One region of the Arthrobacter sp. 05L421 genome, then DNA from elsewhere that is predicted to be linked to it. Evidence: riboswitches for the same ligand, from Rfam matches in the RefSeq annotation. Region 1 holds a riboswitch; each other region holds the start of a gene.
What was found. Region 1 has a riboswitch for S-adenosylmethionine ahead of AC1DKQ_RS07620 (bifunctional o-acetylhomoserine/o-acetylserine sulfhydrylase). Riboswitches for the same ligand answer to the same signal wherever they lie in the genome.
Positions count from the first base shown of each region.

Region 2: linked by a shared signal. The riboswitch ahead of AC1DKQ_RS00120 (aminotransferase class V-fold PLP-dependent enzyme) and the one ahead of AC1DKQ_RS07620 (bifunctional o-acetylhomoserine/o-acetylserine sulfhydrylase) in region 1 are both predicted to bind S-adenosylmethionine.
Region 3: linked by a shared signal. The riboswitch ahead of AC1DKQ_RS08675 (DUF1737 domain-containing protein) and the one ahead of AC1DKQ_RS07620 (bifunctional o-acetylhomoserine/o-acetylserine sulfhydrylase) in region 1 are both predicted to bind S-adenosylmethionine.

Region 1 covers NZ_JBFTOC010000004.1:203,776-211,607, forward strand. Annotated here, with positions in the region: gene mmsB (3-hydroxyisobutyrate dehydrogenase) at 14-916, opposite strand; gene AC1DKQ_RS07605 (LysR family transcriptional regulator) at 1,119-2,018, shown strand; gene AC1DKQ_RS07610 (MFS transporter) at 2,149-3,528, opposite strand; gene metX (homoserine O-acetyltransferase MetX) at 3,695-4,834, opposite strand; SAM riboswitch class IV at 4,846-4,961, opposite strand; gene AC1DKQ_RS07620 (bifunctional o-acetylhomoserine/o-acetylserine sulfhydrylase) at 5,102-6,418, opposite strand; SAM riboswitch class IV at 6,480-6,595, opposite strand; gene AC1DKQ_RS07625 (VOC family protein) at 6,764-7,402, shown strand; gene AC1DKQ_RS07630 (CPBP family intramembrane glutamic endopeptidase) at 7,605-7,832, opposite strand, start outside.
Region 2 covers NZ_JBFTOC010000001.1:21,110-28,941, forward strand. Annotated here, with positions in the region: gene aroA (3-phosphoshikimate 1-carboxyvinyltransferase) at 1-1,132, shown strand, start outside; gene rsgA (ribosome small subunit-dependent GTPase A) at 1,116-2,231, shown strand; gene hisN (histidinol-phosphatase) at 2,309-3,121, shown strand; gene AC1DKQ_RS00115 (glutamyl-tRNA reductase) at 3,220-4,713, shown strand; SAM riboswitch class IV at 4,791-4,904, shown strand; gene AC1DKQ_RS00120 (aminotransferase class V-fold PLP-dependent enzyme) at 4,940-6,358, shown strand; gene AC1DKQ_RS00125 (class I SAM-dependent methyltransferase) at 6,428-7,189, shown strand; gene AC1DKQ_RS00130 (Nramp family divalent metal transporter) at 7,323-7,832, shown strand, end outside.
Region 3 covers NZ_JBFTOC010000005.1:120,752-128,583, forward strand. Annotated here, with positions in the region: gene pabB (aminodeoxychorismate synthase component I) at 1-1,498, shown strand, start outside; gene cls (cardiolipin synthase) at 1,545-3,020, opposite strand; gene AC1DKQ_RS08660 (aminodeoxychorismate lyase) at 3,114-4,076, shown strand; gene AC1DKQ_RS08665 (hypothetical protein) at 4,617-4,853, shown strand; gene AC1DKQ_RS08670 (ATP-grasp domain-containing protein) at 4,899-5,855, opposite strand; SAM riboswitch class IV at 6,217-6,332, shown strand; gene AC1DKQ_RS08675 (DUF1737 domain-containing protein) at 6,453-6,701, shown strand; gene AC1DKQ_RS08680 (rhodanese-like domain-containing protein) at 6,698-7,108, shown strand; gene AC1DKQ_RS08685 (O-succinylhomoserine sulfhydrylase) at 7,108-7,832, shown strand, end outside.

The DNA.
Region 1 (7,832 bases):
GCTGGCGGGGCTGCTAGTTGGCGGGGTCGAGCGTGCCGTCGACGAGTTTGACGATCATCGAGCAGTCCTGGCCGGACTGGCCGGAGTCGATGAGCCGCTGGAAGAGCTGCTGGACATGCTCGCCGATTTCCAGCGGGGTGCCGGTGTCACGCGCGGCGCTGATGGCCAGGCCGATGTCCTTGTTGGCCAGCTCCGTGGTGAAGGTCGGGGCAAAGTCGTTGTTGGATGCCGCTGTGGGCACGACGCCGGCCACCGGGTACCAGGTGCGCAGCGCCCAGCTGTCCCCGGAGGAGACCGAGGCAATGTCCCAGAAAACCTGCTTATCCAGGCCGAGCCGGTCGGCGAGGACCGCGCCCTCTGCGGTGGAGGCGAGGTTGATGAACAGCATGAGGTTGTTGCAGATCTTTGCGGCCTGGCCGGTGGTGGCGCCGCCGGTGGGGATGATGTTCGCGGCCATGGGGCGGATGTATTCGGTGGCCTCGGCAACGGCGCCGGCCTCGCCGCCGATCATGAACGTCAAGGTGGCGGCCTTGGCGCCGCTCATGCCGCCCGAGACGGGCGCGTCCACAAAACGGAAGCCGGCGGCAGCGGCGGCGTCGTGCAGGGCCTGAGCGGAGGCAATATCGATCGTGGAGGAATCCACCAGCAATGTCCGGGTGTCCGCGTGGGCCAGGACGCCGTCCTCACCAAGGTACACGGCGCGGGCGTGCTCGCCCTTGGGGAGCATGGTGAAGACGACGTCGGCGCCGGCGACGGCCTCGGCGATGCTGCCGGCGGCCTTGACTCCCCCGGCCTCGGCAGCGGCAACTGCTGCGGTGTTGAGGTCGAAACCGCGGACCTCATGTCCGGCGTTTGAGAGGTTGACGGACATGGACCCGCCCATGTTTCCGAGTCCGATCCAGGCGATGACTGCCATAACTTAAGCTCCTTTGCTTGATGTGCTGCCGGGAGGCCGGCCCGAAGGCCGGAACCCGGCGTCCCAGTGTCCAGCATCACACCGCTGATAGAGTGCAATCAAGGGAAAAAATCACAGATGCCATGTGCACAAATGCACACAGTCTGTGCCGGCTCCCCGTATCCGTTCACGACACACTCGCTGAGGAGGGACAAACGTGGACTTGCGTCGGCTTCCCAGCCCCGATGACCTGCTGATCCTGCTGACCGTGGCACGCCTGGGTCGGTTTAACGCGGTCGCGGAGACGCTTGGCACCACCCACACCACCATTTCCCGCCGCGTCCTGGCCCTGGACAAGCAGCTCGGCGGTCGGACCCTGGAGCGCAGCCCGCACGGTTGGGAGCTGACCGAGCTCGGCAGCCAGGCCGTCGCGGCGGCGGAGGCCATCGAGGACACTCTCGGTGCCCTGTCCAGCAGCATTGCCCGTTCCGGCGATGTGGTCTCCGGCCTTGTCCGGATCAGCACCCCGGACGGCTTCGGCGCCGAATTCCTGGCCCCGGCGCTCGTGCGGCTGCAGCGGGCGAACCCGCTGCTCAACGTCGAGTTGCTCAGCGCCACACGCAAGGCGAGCCAAAACCGCTCCGGCGTGGACCTGGAAGTGGTGGTGGGCAACATGGACACAGCAAACGCCCAGGCCATCTTCCTGAGCAACTATTTCCTCAGGCTGTACGCCAGTCCCGGATATGCGCAGGAGCACGGGCTGCCGGCAACACTCGACGACGTCCGGCAGCACGGCTTCGTCTCCTACGTGGAATCGGCGCTCCAGGTGGCCGAGCTGGGGCACCGCTCCACGCAGCTGCCGGTGCCGCGCTCCAGCTTCCAGGCCACCAGCGTCTTCGCCCAGCTGGAGGCCGTCCGGCGGGGCGCCGGGATAGGCCTGCTCCCCAACTTTCTGGTGGCGGGCAGGTCCGACTTCCTGCCCGTCCTGCCGGACGACTTCCAGCGCCAGCTGCCCATCTGGGCCGTGGCCCGGCCCGAGGCGCTGCGTTCAGCCCCCGTCCGTGCCGTGCTGGAGGCGATCCGCGGCGAAATCCGGGAGCGCCAGGACGTGCTGGCCGGCTGAGCCGGGCACGCTGCGTTTAAGGCGGCTGCCCGCCTTCGCGGGGGTCGTCAATTGCGGATCGGCTGGCACAAACGGCAACAGCCCGGGCCCCGCAGTGCGGGGCCCGGGCTGTTGGTGTGTTGATTCGAGCTTACTTCTTGCCTGCGGCCAGCAGGTCGGCAGTGCCCTGGGCGTCGGCGGCGTCGACGTCGTGCAGCGAAATACCGCGGGTCTCCTTGAGGAAGAACACGGCCACCATCGTTACCAGGCAGGCGCCGAGGAGGTAAATCGCCACCGGCGTGGAGGACTTGTACTGGCTCAGCAACGCGACGGCGATGATCGGAGCCAGCGAACCGGCCACGATCGAGGTGACCTGGTAGCCCAGCGAGACACCGGAGTAGCGCATCCGGGTCGGGAACATCTCGGCCATGATGGCCGGCTGGCCGGCATACATCAGAGAGTGGAACAGCAGACCGATGGTGATCGCGGCGAGGATGACGAGGTCGTTCTTGGTGTCCATCATCGGGAAGGCGAAGAAGCCCCAGGTACCACCGAGGACAGCGCCGGCCATGTAGACAGGCTTGCGGCCGACGTTGTCCGAGAGCTTGCCGACCAAAGGGATCACGACGAAGTGGACCAGGTGCGCCACGAGCAGCAGCAGCAGGATCCGCGAGGTGTCCGTCTGGACCACGACCTTCAGGTAGGTAATGGAGAACGTGACCACAAGGTAGTAGAGGATGTTCTCCGCGAATCGCAGACCCATCGCGGTGAAGACGCCACGCGGGTAGCGGCGGAAGACCTCGGCGACGCCGTAGCCCTTGTTCTCAACGGTGACCTCTTTGCGGGCTTCCAGGAAGATCGGGGCGTCCTGGACTTTAGTGCGGATGTAGTAGCCGACGATCACGATCACAGCGGAGAGCCAGAAGGCCACACGCCAGCCCCAGCTGAGGAACTCCGCGGATGACAGCGTGGCGGACAGGGTGAACAGCACACCGGTGGCGAGAAGGTTGCCCATCGGAACCGCCGACTGAGGCCAGCTGGCCCAGAATCCGCGCGACTTGCTCGGGCTGTGCTCAGCCACGAGGAGGACTGCGCCGCCCCACTCACCGCCGACGGCGAAGCCCTGGACGAAGCGCAGGAAGACCAAGAGCGCCGGGGCCCAGTAGCCGATCTGCTGGAAGGTCGGCAGGCAGCCCATAGCGAAGGTGGCAACACCGACAAGGATGATGCTCAGCTGGAGCAGCTGCTTGCGGCCGAACTTATCGCCGAAGTGGCCGAAGACGATGCCACCGATGGGGCGGGCAATAAAGCCGACCGCGTAGGTGACGAACGCGGCAATGATGCCGTCCAACTCCGAACCGGAATTGGGAAAGAACAGCTTGCCGAAGACCAGGGTGGCGGCGGAAGCGTAGAGGAAGAACTCGTACCACTCAACCACGGTGCCGGCCATGGAGGCCGTGACAACCTTCTTCAGGCCGGACGATTTGACGTCCGTTTCTTCAGCGCGCCTTGCGGCGTTTTCCGTACTCATCGTGACTCCTTCGGTGTCTCCGTCGACACCCTGTGGACCATTGGGCTGAGGACGCACGTGACTTAGGGCACATGGCGTCATTCCCCATGAGTATGGACGCTCCCGCCCTGAGCCTCAACAGCCATTAGTGCAGAGCGCGTCTGCAAAAATGCACAAGAGGTCGCGCCTAGTGGTCGAAGAAGGCCTCCCGCAGCTGGCCGCTGAGCTGGCCGATTTCGGTCAGGAAACCGTCGTGGCCGATGGGCGCTTCAATGATGTGCACTTCCGGGCGCCCGGGCAGGGCCTCGGCCAGTTGACGGGACTGGGCCGGGAAATACAAGCGGTCCGAGTCCACGGCCGCCACCAGGAACTCGGCGGTGGCCGGGGCCAGGGCCTCCTCGAGGCTTCCGCGCCCCCTGCAGACATCGTGGCTCATGAGGGCCTCGGTAATGGCGATGTAGCTGTTCGCGTCGAAGCGCCGGACCAGCTTGTTGCCCTGGTGGTCCAGGTAGCTCTCCACCTGGTAGCGCCCGCGCCCGGCCAGCGATCCGGCTTCCAGGGGCGCCTCCGGCTCCTGCGCGTTCCGGCCAAACCTGCCGTCCAGTTCGGCTGCGGAGCGGTAGGTGATGTGCGCGATGCGGCGGGCGAGGGCGAGCCCTGCTTCGGGTTCCGGGCCGCCGTAGTAGTTTCCGCCGTTGAAGTGGGGGTCCTGGCGGATGGCCAGGGTCTGGGCCTGCGCGAAGGCAATCTGTTCGGCTGTGCTGCTGGCGCCGACGGAAATCACGGCGCAGCGCCGGACCCGGCCGGGGAACGTGACGGCCCATTCAAGGGCGCGCGCGCCGCCGAGGGAGCCGCCCAGCACGGCGTACCATCTGCCGATGCCCAGGGCGTCGGCCAGCCGCGCCTCGGCGGCGGCGGTGTCCCGCAGGGTGACGAGCGGGAACCGCGATCCCCAGGGGCGCCCGTCCGGGGCCCGCGTGGAGGGTCCCGTGGATCCGTGGCAGCCGCCCAGGATGTTGATTGAAACGACGAAGTACTTGTCCGTGTCCACGGGGGCCCCGGGCCCGGCGAGCTGTTCCCACCAACCGGGCTCTTCGCTGTGGCCGCGGGTCACGTGCGTGTCGCCCGTCAGGGCGTGTTCGATGAGGACGGCATTGGACGCGTCATCGTTCAGGGTCCCCCACGTCTCGTAGGCGAGGACCACATCCGGCAGCGGAATCCCTGATTCGAGCTGCAGGTCACCGATCCTGACGTACTGGACGGTTCCGTCCGGGTTGCGGGATGGCTTGGTTTCAGGAACACCCGTGCGGGTGACGGCAATCGTCATGTGAGGACCTAACTTCGCGCTTGCCTGCCGTCAGCTGACCGGCAGGCCAGGTCCTCACCCGGGGCACCCCGCCGCAAAAGGAGGGTTGCCGGCCAGCAAGCCGGGGCTGTCGCTGGCACTCATGACCTGGTACGAGTCTACGAAAGAGGGTGCGGAAATCACGAAGATTGTGACTTCCATGTGACAGCCCGGCGATCAGACAGCCCCCCGCCGGCCGTCCCGTTCAAGGGAGGCCGGCGGCCGGCCGTCAGGTTTATCTGGCTTAACTCAGGCGGACTTGGCCGCGCGGAATCCGGCGTCGAGATCCGAGAGGATGTCGTCAATGTGCTCCAGGCCCACGGAGAGCCGCACCAGGCCGGGATTCACGCCGGCGATGGTCTGCTGCTCGGGCGAGAGCTGGCTGTGGGTGGTCGAGGCCAGGTGGATCACCAGGGAACGGACGTCGCCGATGTTCGCGACGTGCGAGTGCAGTTCGAGGGCATCGACGAACCGCTTGCCGGCCTCGGCTCCCCCGGCGATGTTGAATGCCACGACGGCGCCGGTTCCCTTGGGCCCGTACTTGCGGCCGCGCTCGTACCAGGGGCTGGACGGCAGCCCGGCGTAGGCAACCGATTCGACGTCGTCCCTCGCCTCCAGCCACTTCGCCACCGTGGTGGCGTTGGCCACGTGGCGTTCGACGCGCAGGCTCAGGGTCTCAATGCCCTGGGCGATGAGGAACGCGTTGAACGGGGACACGGCGGAGCCGAGATCGCGCAGGAGCTGGACGCGGGCCTTGAGGATGTACGAAAGGTTCGCGCCCAGCGCGCCGTCCGCACCGAGGTCTCGGGCGTAGACCAGGCCGTTGTAGGTGGGGTCCGGGGTGTTGAAGCCGGGGAACCGCCCCGGGTCCTTGCCGAAGTCGAAGTTGCCGGAGTCCACGATCACGCCGGCGATCGCGGCGCCGTGACCGCCGAGGTACTTGGTGGCGGAGTGGACCACGATGTCCGCGCCCCACTCGATCGGCCGGATCAGGTACGGGGTGGAGAGCGTGTTGTCGACGATCAGCGGCACCCCGGCCTCGTGCGCCACACGGGAGACGCCCTCGATGTCCAGGACGTCCTGGCGGGGGTTGGAGACCACTTCGCCGAAGAACAGCTTGGTGTTGGGCCGGACGGCGTCGCGCCACTGCTCCAGATTGTCCGGGTCCTCCACGAACGTCACGGAGATGCCGAACTTCTTCAGCGTGTGGGCCAGCAGGTTATAGGTCCCGCCGTACAGGCTGGGGCTGGCCACCACGTGGTCCCCGGCCTCGGCGATGTTGAGGATCGCGAAGGTCTCCGCCGCCTGGCCGGAGCTGAGCAGCAGGGCCGCGAGGCCGCCTTCCAGGCTGGCCACGCGCTGTTCCACGGCGTCCTGGGTGGGGTTGCCGATCCGGGTGTAGATGGGGGCGAGTTCGGCCAGCGCGAAGCGGTTCGCGGCGCTTTCGGCGCTCGGGAACACGAACGACGTCGTCTGGTAGATCGGCAGGGAACGCGCGCCGGTGGCGCTGTCCGGCTCCTGGCCGGCGTGGATCTGGCGGGTTTCGAAGGACCAGGCGTTGGACATTGATGCTCCTCAAGGGACTGGGCACAGCACCGGCCAGGGCTACCGGCCCGGACCGGCGCAGGCGCCGCGCTTGCCCTCCGGCGGGCGCCGGACGGCCAGGTCTTCACCCGGGGCACCCCACCGCGATACGAGGGTTGCCGGCCAGCAAGCCGGGGCTGTGCGCTGGCACTCATGACCTTGCATCAGTGTAGGAAGCGCGGCGCAGCCCTGGATAGCTTTGTGACGAAGATGAAGACGCCTGCGCGTCAGCGCCCCCGTGACACCGCGTCGGCTTCCCCGGGACATCCCATGGCGGTTAGGGGAACCTAAGCTGAGAGGTCCATCACAAAGTGCCAAGATGATGGCATGCGCATGGATCACGTCTCTTACGCCTGTGAACACGATGGCTTGGCAGCCACCACTGAACGTATCGCGTCTGCCCTCGGCGTTGAAGCCGTGAAGGGCGGAGTGCACCCCCGTTTCGGGACACGCAACATGATTATCCCGCTCGCGGGACACAAGTACCTGGAGGTCGTGGAGGTCCTGAACCACCCGGCCTCCGACAAGGCCCCGTTCGGCCAGGCAGTCCGGGCACGCTCCGAAGCGGGCGGCGGCTGGATGGGCTGGTGCGTCGAGGTTGACGATCTGGCCCCGTTCGAGGAGCGGCTCGGCCGAGCGGCCGTGAACGGCAACCGGAAGTTTCCGGACGGCCGCGAACTGGTCTGGAAGCAGATCGGCATCCTGGGGCTCATCGCCGACCCCCAGGTGCCCTACATGCTCAAGTGGGAGGGCGACCCGGAACTCCACCCGTCCAACGCCTACGCGAGCGAAGTCAAGATGTCCGCATTGACCATTGCCGGTTCGGCAGCGCGCGTGACCGAGTGGCTGGGCGAACCGGTGGAAAAGCCGCTGGAGGACGTCGCCGTGAACTGGATCGCGCCGCACGGCACTCCCGGCATCCTCTCCGTCACCTTCGAGACCTCCTCCGGAGCGGTCACGATCTAACGCCCCACCTGCCCCACGCTTCGGCCGCCATCTCTTAAGTGCCAACGATGTCACCCAGGAGACGGCGGCCGAGATCATTTAAGGGCCCGGATCATTTAGGCCGGTAATGTCGCCGGCCCCTAAACGCAACGCGGGGTCACTTCCGGCCCATCCTGGGGCTCCGGATGGGCCGTATCTGACCCCGCGTTGCATTGTGAGCCGCTCAGCCCAGGCCCACGGCCTTGCCGAACAGGCTGAACCCCACGAACGCCACGGTGTCCAGAATGGCGTGGGCGATCACCAGCGGCATCACCCGCTTGGACCGTATGTAGAACAGCGCGAAGACGACGCCCATTATCGCGTTGCCGATGAACGGCCCGAACCCCTGGTAGAGGTGGTAGCTGCCGCGGAGCAGGGCGCTGGCGGCGATGGCTGCCGGCACGCTCCAGCC
Region 2 (7,832 bases), on a different contig from region 1:
CGGGGACGGCGCCTTCGGCCCGGACCTGGAAATCAGCCCGATCAGCTTGGACGCCGCTGCGGCGGACACCGCGATCGACTGCGGCCTGGCCGGCACGGTCATGCGCTTTGTGCCTCCGGTGGCGGCGCTGCGCCGCGGCGAGTCCCGCTTCGACGGCGACCCGCACGCCCGCAAACGCCCGATGGGCACCATCATCGAGGCACTGGCCGGGCTGGGTGTGGCAGTGAACGCGCCCGACGGCGGTCCGGCGTCGTCGTTGCCCTTCACCGTCCACGGCACGGGCGAAGTACGCGGCGGCCACCTCATCATCGACGCCAGCGCGTCGTCCCAGTTCGTCTCCGCCCTGCTGCTGGCCGGCGCCCGCTTCACCGAAGGGCTCCATCTGGAACACGTCGGCAAGCCCGTACCGAGCCTGGACCACATCAACATGACCGTGGCCGTGCTGCGCGGCGTGGGCGTAGCGGTCGATGACTCAGTGCCGAACCACTGGATTGTCTCCCCCGGGCCGATCCGCTCCTTCGACCAGCGGATCGAGCAGGACCTCTCCAACGCCGGGCCCTTCCTCGCGGCGGCCCTGGCCACCCGCGGAACCGTGCGGATCCCGGACTGGCCCGCGGCGACCACCCAGGTCGGTGACCTCTGGCGCGGCATCCTGACCGCCATGGGCGCGACCGTGACAATGGATGCCGGCACCCTGACCGTCAGCGGCGGCCCGGAGATCAAGGGCGGCGACTTCGACGAGACCAGCGAGCTCGCCCCCACTGTGGCCGCGCTCTGCGCCCTCGCCACCGGCCCCTCGCGGCTGACCGGCATCGCCCACCTCCGGGGCCACGAAACGGACCGGCTCGCGGCCCTCGTCACCGAAATCAACGGCCTCGGCGGCGACGCCGAAGAGACCGCCGACGGACTCATCATCCGACCGGCCACGCTGCACGGCGGTGTGGTGCACAGCTACGCGGACCACCGCATGGCCACTGCCGGCGCCATTCTCGGCCTGGCCGTGCCCGACGTGGAGGTCGAGGACATCGCGACCACGGCCAAGACGATGCCCGATTTCCCGCAACTCTGGGAAGCAATGCTGGCACAGGGACCCGCCGCAGATGAGGACACCGCCGGTGGCACGCAGCACTGATTCCTGGGACGAGTCCGACGTCCGGATCCGTCCTAACAAGAAGGGCACCCGCCCCCGCACCAAGGACCGGCCCAGTTACGACGACGCCGTCACCGGACGCATCATCACCGTGGACCGCGGCCGCTACACCGCCGTCGTCGCCGAAGGGACCGCCGACGAACGCAAGATCATTGCGGCCCGGGCCCGGGAGCTGCGCCGCAATCCCGTGGTTGCCGGCGACTTCGTCTCCCTGGTGGGGGACGTCAGCGGCGAGCCCGACACCCTGGCGCGGCTGGTCAAGATCCAGGACCGCAAGACGCTGCTGCGCCGCAGCGCCGACGACACGGACCCGATCGAACGCGCCGTGGTGGCCAACGCCGACCAGTTGGTTGTGGTGGTTGCCGCCGCCAACCCCGAGCCGCGGACCGGCTTCATCGACCGCGCGCTGGTAGCGGCCTACGACGCCGGCATTGAGCCGCTGCTGCTCGTCACCAAAGCCGACGTCAAGGATCCCGCCGAGCTGTTGTCCAATTACCAGCATCTCGATTTCCCCGTCATCATCTCCAAGACCGCAGACTCCGCCGCTTCCGGCATCGACGCCCGCTCCGACGACGGGCTCTCCGCACGGCTCGACAAGGACGCGGTGTCCCAGCTGCGCAACTACCTCGACGGCAAGGTCACCGTGATGCTGGGCCATTCCGGCGTCGGCAAGTCCACCATGGTCAACGCCCTGACCGGGGCCGAGCGGGCCACGGGAGGCGTCAACGCGGTCACGGGCCGCGGCCGGCACACGTCGTCCTCCGCGCTGGCGCTCAAAGTCAACGATGCCCCGGCCGGCAGCTGGATCATCGACACCCCCGGCATCCGGTCCTTCGGGCTGGCCCATGTGGACCCGGACCGGATCCTCCGCTCCTTCCCGGACCTGGAACCGGGCACCGACGACTGCGAACGCGGCTGCAAGCACGACGCCACCGCCGTCAACTGCGGCGTCGACAAGTGGGTTGCCGCCGGGCATGCCGGGCCCTCCGGACCCGCCAGGCTCGCGTCCCTGCGCCGGCTGCTGGGCACAGACCCGCGGATGGAAGCGCAGGAAACCAAGGAACTGGGCACCGTCTCCTAGCCGGCCCCGCAGTAGGACCTTCGGCGCCGGGCCGCGGCCTCCCGCCCGGCAGCCCGGTTTGCCGGTAGTTTGGAACCATGAGCCAACCCGCTTCAAGCTACAACGATGACCTGCGCCTTGCCCATGTCCTGGCAGATTCGGTCGACTCCCAGACCATGAGCCGCTTCAAGGCGCTCGACCTTCGGATCGAGACGAAGCCGGACCTGACGCCCGTCACCGATGCCGACAAGTCCGCCGAGGAGGCCATCCGTGGCCAGCTCTCCCGGTCCCGGCCGCGCGACGCGGTCCTGGGCGAAGAATTCGGCAGTTCTGGCCATGGCTCCCGCCGCTGGATCATTGACCCGATCGATGGCACCAAGAACTTTGTCCGCGGCGTCCCGGTCTGGGCCACCCTGATCGCCCTCGTCGATGAGGGCGAGCCGGTGGTCGGCGTCGTCAGCGCGCCGGCGCTGGGCAAACGCTGGTGGGCCGCCAAGGGTGCGGGCGCCTACACAGGCCGCTCGCTCGCCGCCGCCACACGGCTGAAGGTCTCCAACGTCTCCAACCTCGAGGACGCCTCGCTGTCCTACTCCAGCCTGGGCGGCTGGAAGCAGCGCGGGAACCTGGACGAGTTCCTGGGCCTCACCGAGGAAGTCTGGCGCACCCGTGCCTACGGCGACTTCTGGTCCTACTGCCTCGTGGCCGAGGGTGCCGTGGATATCGCCTGCGAGCCTGAGCTGAACCTCTACGACATGGCGGCCCTGGTGCCGATCGTTACCGAGGCCGGCGGCCGCTTCACCTCGCTCGAGGGCGAGGACGGCCCCTTCGGCGGCAACGCCCTCGCCACCAACTCCATCCTCCACTCAGAAGTCCTCAAGCGGCTCAACCCCGACCTCGACGACCTCCTCTAGGCCCCCCTCAAGGATTCCCAAGGGCCGCTGTACGACGCTGTCCCCAGCTTCGCTGCCGTCAAGGCGTGGAGCGGGCATCGAGTGGCAGGAGGGCAGCCATGTCTGGATCGGTTCACCCCAAGGATCCCGAAACCCCCGACGTCGGCGTCGGTCCGGTTCTACTGGTCCTGGTTGCGAAGTACCGGGACCTGGACATTGAGTCCGCCGCCCGGCTCCAGGCCGTCTCCTCGGAGCTGGGCCAACATCTGCTCGCCAGCAGTTCCGCCGTGTCCGGAGCCGTGGTCGTGTCCACCTGCAGCCGCTTCGAGATCTACTGCGAGGTGGCGTCCAGGGACCATGTAGATGCCGCCTGCACCGTTGCCCTGGGTACGGTCCGCCTCTGCACGGGCCTGCCCGCCGTCCGGCTTGCGTCCCTGTTCGAACACTCGTCTGGCGCGTCCGCGGCGGAGCATCTCTTCGCCGTTGCAGCCGGCCTAAACTCCGTTGTGGTGGGTGAGCGTCAAGTCGCCGGCCAGGTCCGCCGCGCCCTCGCTGAAGCACAAGCCGCAGGTACTGCGAGCGGGCTTTTGGTCCGGCTGTTTCAGGAGGCCTCCCGCACGGGCAGGGACGTGGGGGCGCGGACCACGCTCAGCAGCGCCAGCAGGTCCATAGCATCGGTGGCCCTTGAACTGGCCACTGCCGGAGTCGCGTACCCGTCCCTGACTGATGCTTCCGTAGTCCTCTTCGGCACCGGTTCCTACGCCGCGTGCGTCGCGGAGATCCTCAGGAGCAAACGATGCCCCACCATTTCCGTCTTCTCCCAATCCGGCCGCGCGGAGGCCTTTGTGGCAAGCAGGGGTGGCACGGCGCTGACGGCACAGGTGCTGCCCGCCGCTGTTGCCCGGGCAGACATACTGATTGGCTGCAGCGGCACGGAGACGCGCATCGCTGCCGGCCAACTGGCGCAGTGGAGAGGTGGCAGTGGCCGTGCCCTCACCGTCGTCGATCTCGCTCTGAGCCATGACTTCGACCCCCACGTGGCGGATCTGCCGGGCATTGAACTGATCACCCTGGATTCAGTGCGATCCGCGGCTCCCCCTGCGGACTCCGAGGCGCTCCGCCTCGCCCGCACAATGGTCCGGCAGGCGGCGCACCGTTTCGAAGATCGAGAGGAACTGCGCGCAGTCGACGCCGCCATCGTGGCCCTGCGCCGGCACGTCCAGCAGGTCCTCGAGGCCGAAGTGGAGCGCACCATGAAGCAACATGGGCGCGGCGCCCAGGCAGAGGATGTGAACCTCGCGATGCGCCGGCTGGTCCGCCGGCTGCTTCACCTCCCCACGGTCCGCGCCAGGGAACTGGCCACGGACGGCCGCCAGCACGACTACGCGGCTGCGCTGGAAGCCCTGTTCGGCCTCAGCGTCCAGCCCGCTGGCGGCCGGAGCCCCGGGACCGCCACTGTGGTCGGCTTGAGGCGGCCGACTTGGGAATTGAGGGAGGCGGAGTCTGGGATGAGAGCGTGCGGCGGGGCCGATCCGCGCGGCGGATGCCCGGGAGCCTGCCCGGCGCGCCGCGTCACAGTGCCGTCCTTGGATGGTGTCACGGCGGCTCCGTAGCCCTGGTCCGTAACAATCCGCTTCACAATCGGTGACCGCCTTTTCCCCGGCTGCGCGTATGTCCTACGCTCGATGCAGGTCACGAGTGCCAGCGCTAAACCCCGGTTTGCTGGCCGGCAACCCTCCAGACGCGGTGGGGTGCCCCGGGTGACGACCTGGCCGGTCCGGAACGGACCCGGCAAGCGCGGATTCCCACGATGTGGGGGTCCTGGTCGAGTGAGGTCCCATGACAACTGCCATTTTTCCCGCTGCCCCCGAATTTCACGCCCTCGCGGGCCGCCCGCTGGCGGCCGTCACCGGGGCCGAAATCCAGGCCCCGCTGATCACAGGCGGCCATGCCCGCTACGCCAACCTCGACTACGGCGCCTCCGCCCCGGCCCTGTCCGTGGTCTCGGCCTACTTGAACGAAATCCTGCCTTACTACGCGAGCGTGCACCGCGGCGCCGGCTACGCATCGCAGATCAGCACGTCCGTCTACGAGAATGCCCGGGACATCGTGCGGGACTTCGTGGGCGGCCGGGCGGACGATTCCGTGATCTTCACCCGCAACACCACCGATTCCCTGAACCTGCTGGCCGGCTGCCTGCCGCTCCGTGACGGCCGGCCCACGGGCGAGGTCCTGTATCTCGACATCGAGCACCACGCCAACCTCCTGCCCTGGCAGAGTGTCCCGCACCGCAGCGTCGTCGCTGCCCCCACCCTCGCGGCCACCGTGGACCGCCTGCGGGACGAGCTCGCGCGCGGCGGCGTCAGCCTGCTTGCCGTCACCGGCGCTTCCAATGTCACGGGGGAAATCCTGCCGATCCGGACCCTCGCCGCCCTGGCGCACGAGTACGGCGCCAGGATCGTTGTCGACGCCGCACAGCTGGCCCCGCACCGGCGGATCGACATCACCGCGGACGACGTCGACTACCTCGCCTTCTCGGGGCACAAGCTGTACGCCCCGTTCGGCACCGGCGTGCTGGTGGGCCGGACGGACTGGCTCGACGCCGGCACCCCGCACCTGGCCGGCGGCGGCGCAGTCCGCGACGCCCGGCTCGACTCCGTCAGCTGGACCACCGGACCCGCCCGGCACGAGGGCGGCTCGCCGAACGTCCTCGGTGCGGCCGCGCTGGCCCGCGCCACCCAGGTGATCGCAGCCCTGGACCCGGAACAGTGGCAGGCCCACGAGGACGCCATCCGGTCCTTCCTCGTCGAGGGCCTGCAGGGCATCGACGGCGTGACCGTGCACCGGATTTTTGCCGATTCGTCCACCGCTTCTTCCCCCGGAGGCGACTTGCCGGGCACCGGCACCATCGGCGTCGTGAACTTTTCCGTGGAAGGCTACGACGCCGGGCTGGTGGCCGCCTACCTGTCGGCCGAACACGGCATTGGCCTGCGCGACGGGCGCTTCTGCGCCCACCCGCTGCTCAAGCGGCTCGGCCTGCCCGCCGGCTCCTTGCGGGCCAGCTTCGGCCTCGGCTCACGGCTGGAGGATGCCGAGCGCCTGCTCGCCGGCCTGCAGCAGTTGCGGCAGAACGGACTCGGCTGGGACTACGTGGTGGACGCCGGCCGCTGGGTGCCGGCCAACGATACCCGCAGCTACCCCCACTGGGCCCCGAACACCCCGGGCACCGCCGGTGCCGCGCCCTGCACGGAGGACTAGGCACGGCGCCCGTGCGGTAAATTCGAAAGGTATCTGAAACCAGCAGTACCTTCCCGAAGGAGAGCGCACGTGGCAAGCGGCGGGCCCAAGCTCCACAGTGAGCGGCGCCAGGAACTCGGCCAAAGTTTCCAGGACGGCGGCGAGCACTACGAACGCGTCCGCCCGGGGTATCCGCAGGAGTCGGCCGACTGGCTGATCCCGGCGGGGGCCAAGGATGCCGCGGACATCGGCGCCGGCACCGGCAAGTTCACTGCGCTTCTGGCGGCCCGCGGCCTGCATACGGTGGCCGTTGATCCCTCGGCCGACATGCTGGAGCAGTTGCGCCGCACCCTGCCGGAGGTCACCGCCATCGAGGGCAGCGCCGAGGACACGGGCCTGCCGCCGGAGACGTTCGATCTCGTCACGGTCGCCCAGGCATGGCACTGGTGCGATCCCCGCCTGGCGAGCACCGAGATTGCCCGGATCCTGCGGCCGCACGGCGTGCTGGGCCTGATCTGGAACCAACTGGACACCGCTGTGCCCTGGGTGCACCGGCTCTCGCGCATCATGCACGCCGGGGACGTCCACAAACCGCACTTCCGCCCGCCCGTGGGTTCCGAGTTCACCGGGCTGGAGAGCCACCTGACCCGGTGGGAGGATTCGGTCACCACGGCGGACATCCAGGAGCTGACCAAGTCCCGCAGCTACTACCTCGCGGCATCGGATTCCACCCGGGCCAAAGTAATGTCCAACCTCGACTGGTACCTGCACGAGCATCTGGGCCATGCCCCAGGCGCAGTGCTCCGGCTGCCCTACCTGACCCAGACGTGGCGGGCCTTCCGGATTGCGTAAGGCCCCGGCCGGGGCATATTGTTTCGGTATGCCTAATAATCGCTTGTAGGCATGCGAAACTTTGAACCGGGCGCTTTTCGGGCCGGTACCGATCATCGCGTCAACGCAGACGCGCCATTCACGGGAGCTGGCAGTGCTGGATGTAAGGGGCCACGAACAGTCGCCGCAGGACGCGCGCACCTATAAACATCCGGGTGCCCGCAAGGCCCTGATCGGCCTGCTGGGGCCGGCGTTCGTGGCATCGATCGCCTACGTGGACCCCGGAAACGTGGCCGCCAACCTGACCGCAGGCGCACAGTACGGCTACCTGCTGGTGTGGGTACTCGTGGCCGCCAACATCATGGCAGTCCTAGTCCAGTACCAGTCCGCCAAGCTCGGAATCGTCACGGGAAAGAGCCTCCCGGAGATCCTCGGCGAGCGGCTCAAACCGTTCTGGCGCCGCGCCTTCTGGCTGCAGGCCGAAGTCGTGGCCGCCGCTACCGACCTCGCCGAGGTGGTGGGCGGGGCAATCGCCCTGTACCTGCTTTTCGGACTCCCCCTCCCCCTTGGCGCCGTGATTGTCGGTGCGGTGTCGATGCTCCTGCTCGCGGTGCAGGCCCGACAGAAACAGCGGCCCTTCGAATTCATCATCATGTTCCTGCTC
Region 3 (7,832 bases), on a different contig from region 1:
GGCCCCCGCCCTGCTGCCCGAACTCGCCGCCCGGCTTGGCCTGCAGTTGCTGGCAGAACGGATCGACGCCCGACCCGAGGCCGAGCAGCTGTTTGCGGCGCTTTTCGGCGGTTCAACCAACTCCGTGTGGCTCGACTCCTCCCTCGACCCGGCAGGCCTCGCCCCGGAGGCCGCGGAGCGCAGCCGTTTCAGCATCTTGGCCGACGACGGCGGCCGCTTCGGCCAGGCCGTCCAGCACAGTTCTGGACGGACCCGCGTCAGTACAGGCCAGGCCGCTGTGACCACCGACGGCCCGTTCTTCCGCTGGCTCGACGGCGTGTGGGGGCGCCGGGCGCTCCAGGCACCCGAGGCCTACCCCTGCGAATTCACCCTGGGCTGGCTCGGGTACCTCGGCTATGAGCTCAAACGCGAATCCGGCGGCAACGACGTGGCCGCCGCAACCCCTGACGCCTGCCTGCTCTTCGCCGGCCGCGCCGTGGTCCTTGACCATGCCGAGGGCACCACCTGGCTGCTGACCCTGGACGCACCCGATGCCGGGGACTGGCTCGAGGCGGCCCGCGCGGCCGTCGCCGCGGCCGCCTCGGCGCCCGGGACCGCGCTTCTGGGCAACGCTCCCGGGCAACCGAGCGCCCCGCACTTCACTGCCCGGGACACGGAAGCCGGCTACAAGGCCAAGGTCACCGAGGCCCAGCGGGAGATTGCGGAAGGCAACACGTACGAGGTCTGCCTGACCACGGCACTCACCGCCAACTCGCCCGCTGGCCCCCAGGGCTTGGACCCTTGGCCGACCTACCTGGACCTGCGGCGCCGCAACCCGGCCCCCTTCGCCAGCTTTCTGCGCTTCGGCGAACTCGCCGTAGCGAGCACGTCTCCGGAGCGCTTCCTGCAGATTGCCGCGGACGGCGGGATGCGGGCCGAACCGATCAAGGGCACGCGCCGCCGGGATGCGAAACCGGACGCGGACGCTGCGCTGCGGCAGGAACTGGAGTCCTCGGCCAAGGACCGCGCGGAAAACATCATGATCGTGGACCTGCTGCGCAATGACCTCAGCCATTTCGCCGTGCCGGGGTCGGTAGCCGTCAGCCGGCTGTGTGCGATCGAGAGCTACGCCACCGTGCACCAGATGGTGAGCACCATCGATGCCCGTCTGCGGCCCGGACTGCCGCGGGCCGAGGCGGTGGCCGCATGCTTCCCCGCAGGCTCGATGACCGGCGCCCCGAAGGTCAGCACCATGGCCATCCTGGAGCGGCTGGAGGCCGCGCCGCGGGGCGTGTACTCCGGGGCAATCGGCTACTTCTCCCTGAACGGGGCCGCCGACCTTTCGGTGGCGATCCGGACCCTCGTGATGAGAGCGCTGGACGACGGCACGGCGGACCTGAGCCTCGGCGTCGGCGGCGCCGTCACCGCCGACTCGTCCCCGCAGGAGGAGTACGAGGAAGTCCGGACCAAGGCGTTCGGCGTCCTCTCGGCGCTGGGCGCCCAGTTCCCCAGCGCCTGAGTTCCGCAGGCTGACGTTCCCGGCGGCCGTCCCGCCAGCGGCAGCGCTACTGCAGGGTTGCGCTCAGCCTTGCCACATTGTCCACGTATTTGACCTGCATGGGCCGTTTCATCCAGTCATCGAGCAGCAGCTCGTGCGAGATGGTGCGGTAAGTGTCCTCCACGGCGCGGATCCGCTGCACGATGTCCTCACCGAGGAGCATGACGGATACCTCGAGGTTCAGCGAGAAGGAGCGCATGTCCATGTTGCTGGAGCCCAGCACGGCAACCTCGTCGTCGATGGTGAAGTGCTTGGCGTGCAGCACGAACGGCGCCTTGTACAGGTAAATCCGCACCCCGGCCTCGAGCAGGGCCTGGTAGTACGACTGCTGCGCGTGGTGGACCAGGAACTGGTCGCCCTTTTCCGAGACGAAGAGTTCCACCTCGACGCCGCGCTGCGCCGCCGTGGTCACCGCATAGAGCAGGGAGTCGTCCGGGACGAAGTAAGGGCTGCAGAGCGAGACCTTGTGCTGCGCCGAGTAAATCAAGGTGTTGAAGAGCCTCAGGTTGTTCTCGGTAATGAATCCCGGGCCGCTGGGGACCACCTGCGCCGTGATGTTTCCGGGGTGGGACTCCGGCTCGTGTTCGAGCTGCTCTTCCAGGGATTCGTCGGTTTCGCTCAGCCAGTCGGTCGCGAAAACCACATTCAGGGTGGTGACAATCGGCCCGCGCATGCAGGCCATGAGCTCCACCCATTCGCGGCCCACCTTGCGGTGCTTGGGATTGTTGTACGACGGCTCGATCAGGTTCTGGGATCCGGTGAACGCGATTTCGCCGTCGATCACCATGATCTTGCGGTGATTGCGGAGGTCCGGCCGGCGCCACTGGCCGTGCACCGGACTTAGCGGCAGCATGGGCCGCCAACGGATCTTGCTGGCGTTGAGCCTTGCCTTCAGCCGGCGGTAGCCCTTAATCCGGAGCGTGCCGAGGTGGTCGAACAGGACGCGGACCTCGACGCCGCGCTCCGCCGCCTCCTCCAGTGCGGTGAGCAGATCGTCCGTGACGTGGTCCGAGCTCATGATGTAGAACTCGGCATTGACGAAGGAGTTGGCGCCGCGGACCGCCGCGGCCATCGCCTTCATGGAATCGGGGTAGCCGGGCAGCAGCTCCACGCTGTTGCCATCCACCATGGGCAGCGATCCCAGCGTCCTGTTCAGTTCAGCGGCGGACGCCACCCATTCGGGACCGGCGTAGCGGCTTTCGACAGCCTGCAGGTCCGAGGTTCCGGCCCGGATGCGGGTATTGACCGCATCCTGCTGGGCGCGGCGGCGGCGGGAGAGCCGGAAGTTGCCAAACAGCAGGAACAAGGCCAGGCCCAGGACGGGCAAAATGAAGATGCCCAGCAGCCACGCCATTGCCGTGGTGGGCCGCCGGTTTCCGGGGATGATGCCCAGGGCCAGCACCCGGATGGCGAAGTCGATCACGGTCAGGATCATGATTGCCCAGGACGGTAAAGTTTCCGCCAGCGGAAATGGCCACAGCACAGGCGAACCCCTCAAAGTACAAGCCCGCGGAACAGTTCCGGAACGGGCAACCAGCAAATCCTATCCCGGGACCACCGAGACTAAGCTGTAGCCATGACCACTCCTGCCCCCGTTCCTGCACCCGCGACCGTGCTGGTCTTCCTGGACCCGGCGTTCGAAGGCGGCCGGGTTGCCGACGCGACGCAGCCGCAATTGATGGCCACGGACCTTGGCGCCACTCGTGGCGATGGCGTTTTTGAATCGCTGCTGGCGGTCGGCGGCAGGCCCCGCAAAATCCAGGCACACCTGACCCGGCTGGCCGGTTCGGCCCGACTCCTGGAGCTGGACATCCCGGCAGAGGACGCCTGGCGGCGCGCGGTGGACACGGCCATCGGCGAGTTCCGGCGCCAAGATCCTGCCATGCCGGCAGCGGGCGGCACGGACGAGGTTGTAGTGAAACTGCTCGTCACCCGTGGGCCGGAGGGCGCCGCCGCCCCCACGTGCTGGGTCCAGGCCTCCCCACCCGCGGCCGCGGGCCGACGGCAGCGCGAGACCGGAATCGACGTCATGCTGCTGGACCGTGGCTATGACAGCGAAGTCGGCGAGCGCGCGCCCTGGCTGCTGCTCGGCGCCAAAACCCTCTCCTACGCCGTGAACATGGCAGCGCTGCGCTACGCCCACCGGCACGGCGCCGACGACGTCATCTTCACGTCCGCAGACGGCCGGGTCCTGGAGGGACCGACGTCGACCGTTCTGCTGGCCCACCTGGAAACCGCGGACGACGGCGCCGGCGGCCTCCGCACCATCCGGCGGCTCATCACGCCCCAGCTGGACAGCGGCATCCTGCCGGGCACCTCACAGGGTGCCCTGTTCACCGCCGCCAAAGCTGCCGGCTGGGAGCTGGGCTACGGCCCGTTGGAGCCGAAGGACCTGCTGGACGCCGACGCGGTCTGGCTGATCTCCAGCATCCGTCTCCTGGCCCCGGTGAACCACATCGACGGCCAGGAAATCGGCACCCCGGAACTACGTCGCCAGCTCACGGCCGAACTCAGCGCCTTGTTCTCCACGATCGAATAGCAACACGGGGTCACTTACGGCCCATCCCGCTGCCCCGGACGGGCCGTAAGTGACCCCGCGTTGGTTTTTTGGTTTAGCAGGGCGCGCAGCATGAAGGCCTGAAGACCCTGTCCGCCACAGTGGCTAGGTGGGACGATCCATCCATGAGCGTGAGCCAGGAACCTTCCGCGCAGAACAGAGCGCGCGGCGCGGCAGCCAAGAGTTTTCCGGAGACACCGGCACCGACCACCCGGCAGTTGAGGACTTTTGATCAGCAGCGCCGGGCAGCTGAATTGAAAATCGAGCAAGTCCTGCAGGGGCCCCGGCATAGACGCGAACCGCACGGCGGGGCGCGGGGGCCCTCGCCGTTCTGTCGTTAGGGCACATGGTTGACGGGCCGGCTCCCGGAGGAGCTGACCCCGCAACAGCCGGCGGTGCGGGATCCTGCTTGGCCCAAAGCTGTCCGGAACCGCGGAAGTGGCCCTGGGCCACATGCCGCACGGCTGCCGCAGGTTTCGGCAGAAGTCAGGGAATCGCCCTAGCGTTATGAACGGCAGTCCAATGGATCAGGCAACCCTTGTTGGCATCACATTCGGCTATGTTGTTACCCTCGTCACCGTTTTCATATTGTGTTTGCCCCTTATTTTCGGATTAGTGCTGCTCATGCTCCTGGCAGGTACCGTGCGGCTGATCCTCTTCCTGGCGACGGCACTGACCGTTGGGCTGATCGGCTTGTTCAGGAGCCAGGCCGGCAGCCCGCGCCGGCCTGGACATGGGTCCCATCTCATCACGCACTGACCGGACCATGGTCGGGGGCGGGGCCGGGGCCAGGCGTGCTGGTCCTCACCCCAGGGCGTCCGCTGGAATTGCCGGGCACCGCCGGAACGAGGCGGGGTTGAACGCCGGGAGCATGAAGGTTGCCAGTACGGCGTCGAGCATTTCCGGGGCCCACGTACTGTTCTCCCCGAGGGTCGCGCAGACTCCCAGCACCACAGGGGTTCCGTCCGCGCGGCGGCGGATCTGGACCTGGACTGGCCCGGTCAGCCCGAGCGTGCGGACGGCGGCCAGGCCCAGCTTCCGTACGTCCCCGGCCTCGCTGGCGGGCACCCTGCGACTTACCTCGTCGCTGCCGGCGCGTCCATACGGAGTCCTGGTCTTCTCCAGGACCACCGCCACTGGCGCCATCGCGTTGCGTGCCGGGGTGCCAAACACCAGGCAGACATAGTCGGCGCCCGGGATGAACTCCTGGACAAGCTGCCCCGCGGGCATGTTCTTCCAGGTGACGGAGGCCGTTCCGGCCAGCACGTGGACCCCACGGGAGCCTTCGAAGACCCGCGGCTTGACCACCACGGGACCGCTGAGGCCGGCTAGGGATGCCGGCGCGGCAGCGAGGTCGCCCGGAACGCCGAACCGGGGCACCGGAATGCCGGCTGCCTGCAACGCCCAGGTGGTAAACAGGTTGTCGTTGGCGAGCGCCACCGCGGCAGGGTCGCCCACGATGATCCGCACGTCCTGGGCGAATCCGGCACGGGCTGCGGCCAGGACCGGAAGTTCCACGGTGAGGGTCGGAATGATGACGTTGATGGCTTCGCGATCCACCAGCCGGCGCAGGTCCAGGATCATGTCCGGGTCCGTCGCGGGCAAGAGCCTGGCCGCGGCTGCGGAGGGAGCAGCCTCCGCCTGGCGAGTGTCGGCGCGGGCGTCGGAGCCCAGATACGGAAGGCCGCGGGCTTCGAGTTGGGCCGCGACCGTACGGCCGGCGGCGCTTGCTATCCCGGTAACCAGTATGCGCGGGCCCACAATTGCTCCATTCCGCCGTCACCGGCGGGGCCGCTGCTGCGGCTCCGACGGTTCCGGCCACCGATTCATAGGCTTGTTGACGGACGACTCGATTTACGGACTGCTGATTGACGGACTGCTCGATTGACGGACTGCCCGGATCTGCCGCAACTCGCGCCGACACGCAGGACCATTCCCCTAGTAGACGGCGAATCGTCCGCGCACACACGAGTGGGCAATACCCGAAGTTGGAGCCCGCTACTACTTGCCTGAGGCACGCATACGGTCCGCCGGCCGGCACAGGCTGTCGGGCGTGGCCCGGTTACGGAACATGACGACGGCGGCCGTGCGGGCCGACGTCGTTGGTGTTACGTTTTTGGGGAGTAATGAGAACCGGCGCCAAGCCCTGACTGGCCGGTCGGCAACCCTCCCTTTTCGCGGCGGGGTGCCTCAGGTGAATACTCGGCATATCGACCATTCGAGCTGCAAGCGTGAAAGAGGAGATCCGTCGTGCCCGACACGTCAACACCCGCTGTACCCGAAATACTCAGTTCATCCGCCGCCCCAGACACAGCCACCCGTGCAGCAACCAGCGCAGCCCCCGCCGGCGAGGAAAGGCTGGCCTACCGCCTGTTCACCGGTGCGGATGACCGCGCCTTTTGTGAGCGCGTGTCGGCCGCATTGGCCGAGGGCTACGTCCTGCATGGAAGCCCCGCCGCCAGCTTCAACGGCAGCACCGTGATCGTGGCGCAGGCGCTGGTGCTGCCGGCTGCCATTGCGAGCGCGGACGCCGCCGTGGCCAATGCGGTTGATGAGCTCGACGCCGACGAGTTTGACGCTGTTGGGGCATTCGAGGGGCACGCATGAGCTACGCAGGAGACCTCAGCCCTACTGAGGCGTGGGCCAAGCTTGAGGCGGGAGCCATTCTGGTGGATGTCCGGACCGAGGGCGAATGGGCCCACATCGGCATCCCGGACACCAAGTCCGCAGAAAATGATCCGCTCTTCATCCAGTGGAACCTTGCCGGCGGCACGCCGAATCCGCACTTCGTGGAACAGCTAAAGCGGCAAGCACCGGAGCACACCGCCGTCGAACTGGTGTTCCTGTGCCGCTCCGGTGCCCGGTCGATCGCCGCCGCGACGGCCGCGACGGCCGCCGGCTACACCTCGTACAACGTTCTTGAGGGCTTCGAAGGCGAGACCGACCGCTTTGGCGAACGCACCGTCAACGGCTGGAAGAACCGCGGCCTGCCCACCAACCTCGGAAAAATCTAGTGACGTTCAATCCCGACGCCTCCGGCTGGGCCGCCGACACCCAGGCTGTCCGCGGCGGCCTGGACCGCACCGGCTTCCAGGAAACCACCGAGCCAATCTTCCTCAATTCAGGATTCGTCTACGAGTCCGCGGCCGCCGCCGAGCGCGCCTTCACTGGGGAGGACGAGCGCTTCGTCTACTCCCGCTACGGCAACCCATCCGTCGCGACATTCCAGGAGCGGCTCCGGCTGCTCGAGGGAACCGAGGCATGTTTTGCGACGGCGTCCGGCATGTCCGCCGTCTTCACTGCCCTGGGCGCGCTGTTGGCTGCCGGCGACCGCGTCGTCGCAGCCCGCTCACTGTTCGGCTCCTGTTTCGTGATCCTCAACGAGATCCTGCCGCGCTGGGGTGTGGAGACGGTCTTCGTGGACGGACCGGACCTGGAGCAGTGGCAGGCTGCGCTGTCCGAGCCGACCACGGCGGTGTTCTTCGAGTCGCCGTCGAACCCCATGCAGGAAATCGTGGACATCACCGCCGTGAGCGAACTGGCGCATGCCGCCGGCGCCACAGTGGTGGTCGACAACGTCTTCGCCACCCCGCTGCTGCAGCGTTGCGGAGACCTCGGCGCGGACGTGGTGGTGTACTCCGGCACCAAGCACATCGACGGCCAGGGCAGGGTCCTGGGCGGCGCCATCCTGGGCACCAAGGAATTCATTGACGGGCCCGTCAGGCAGCTCATGCGGCA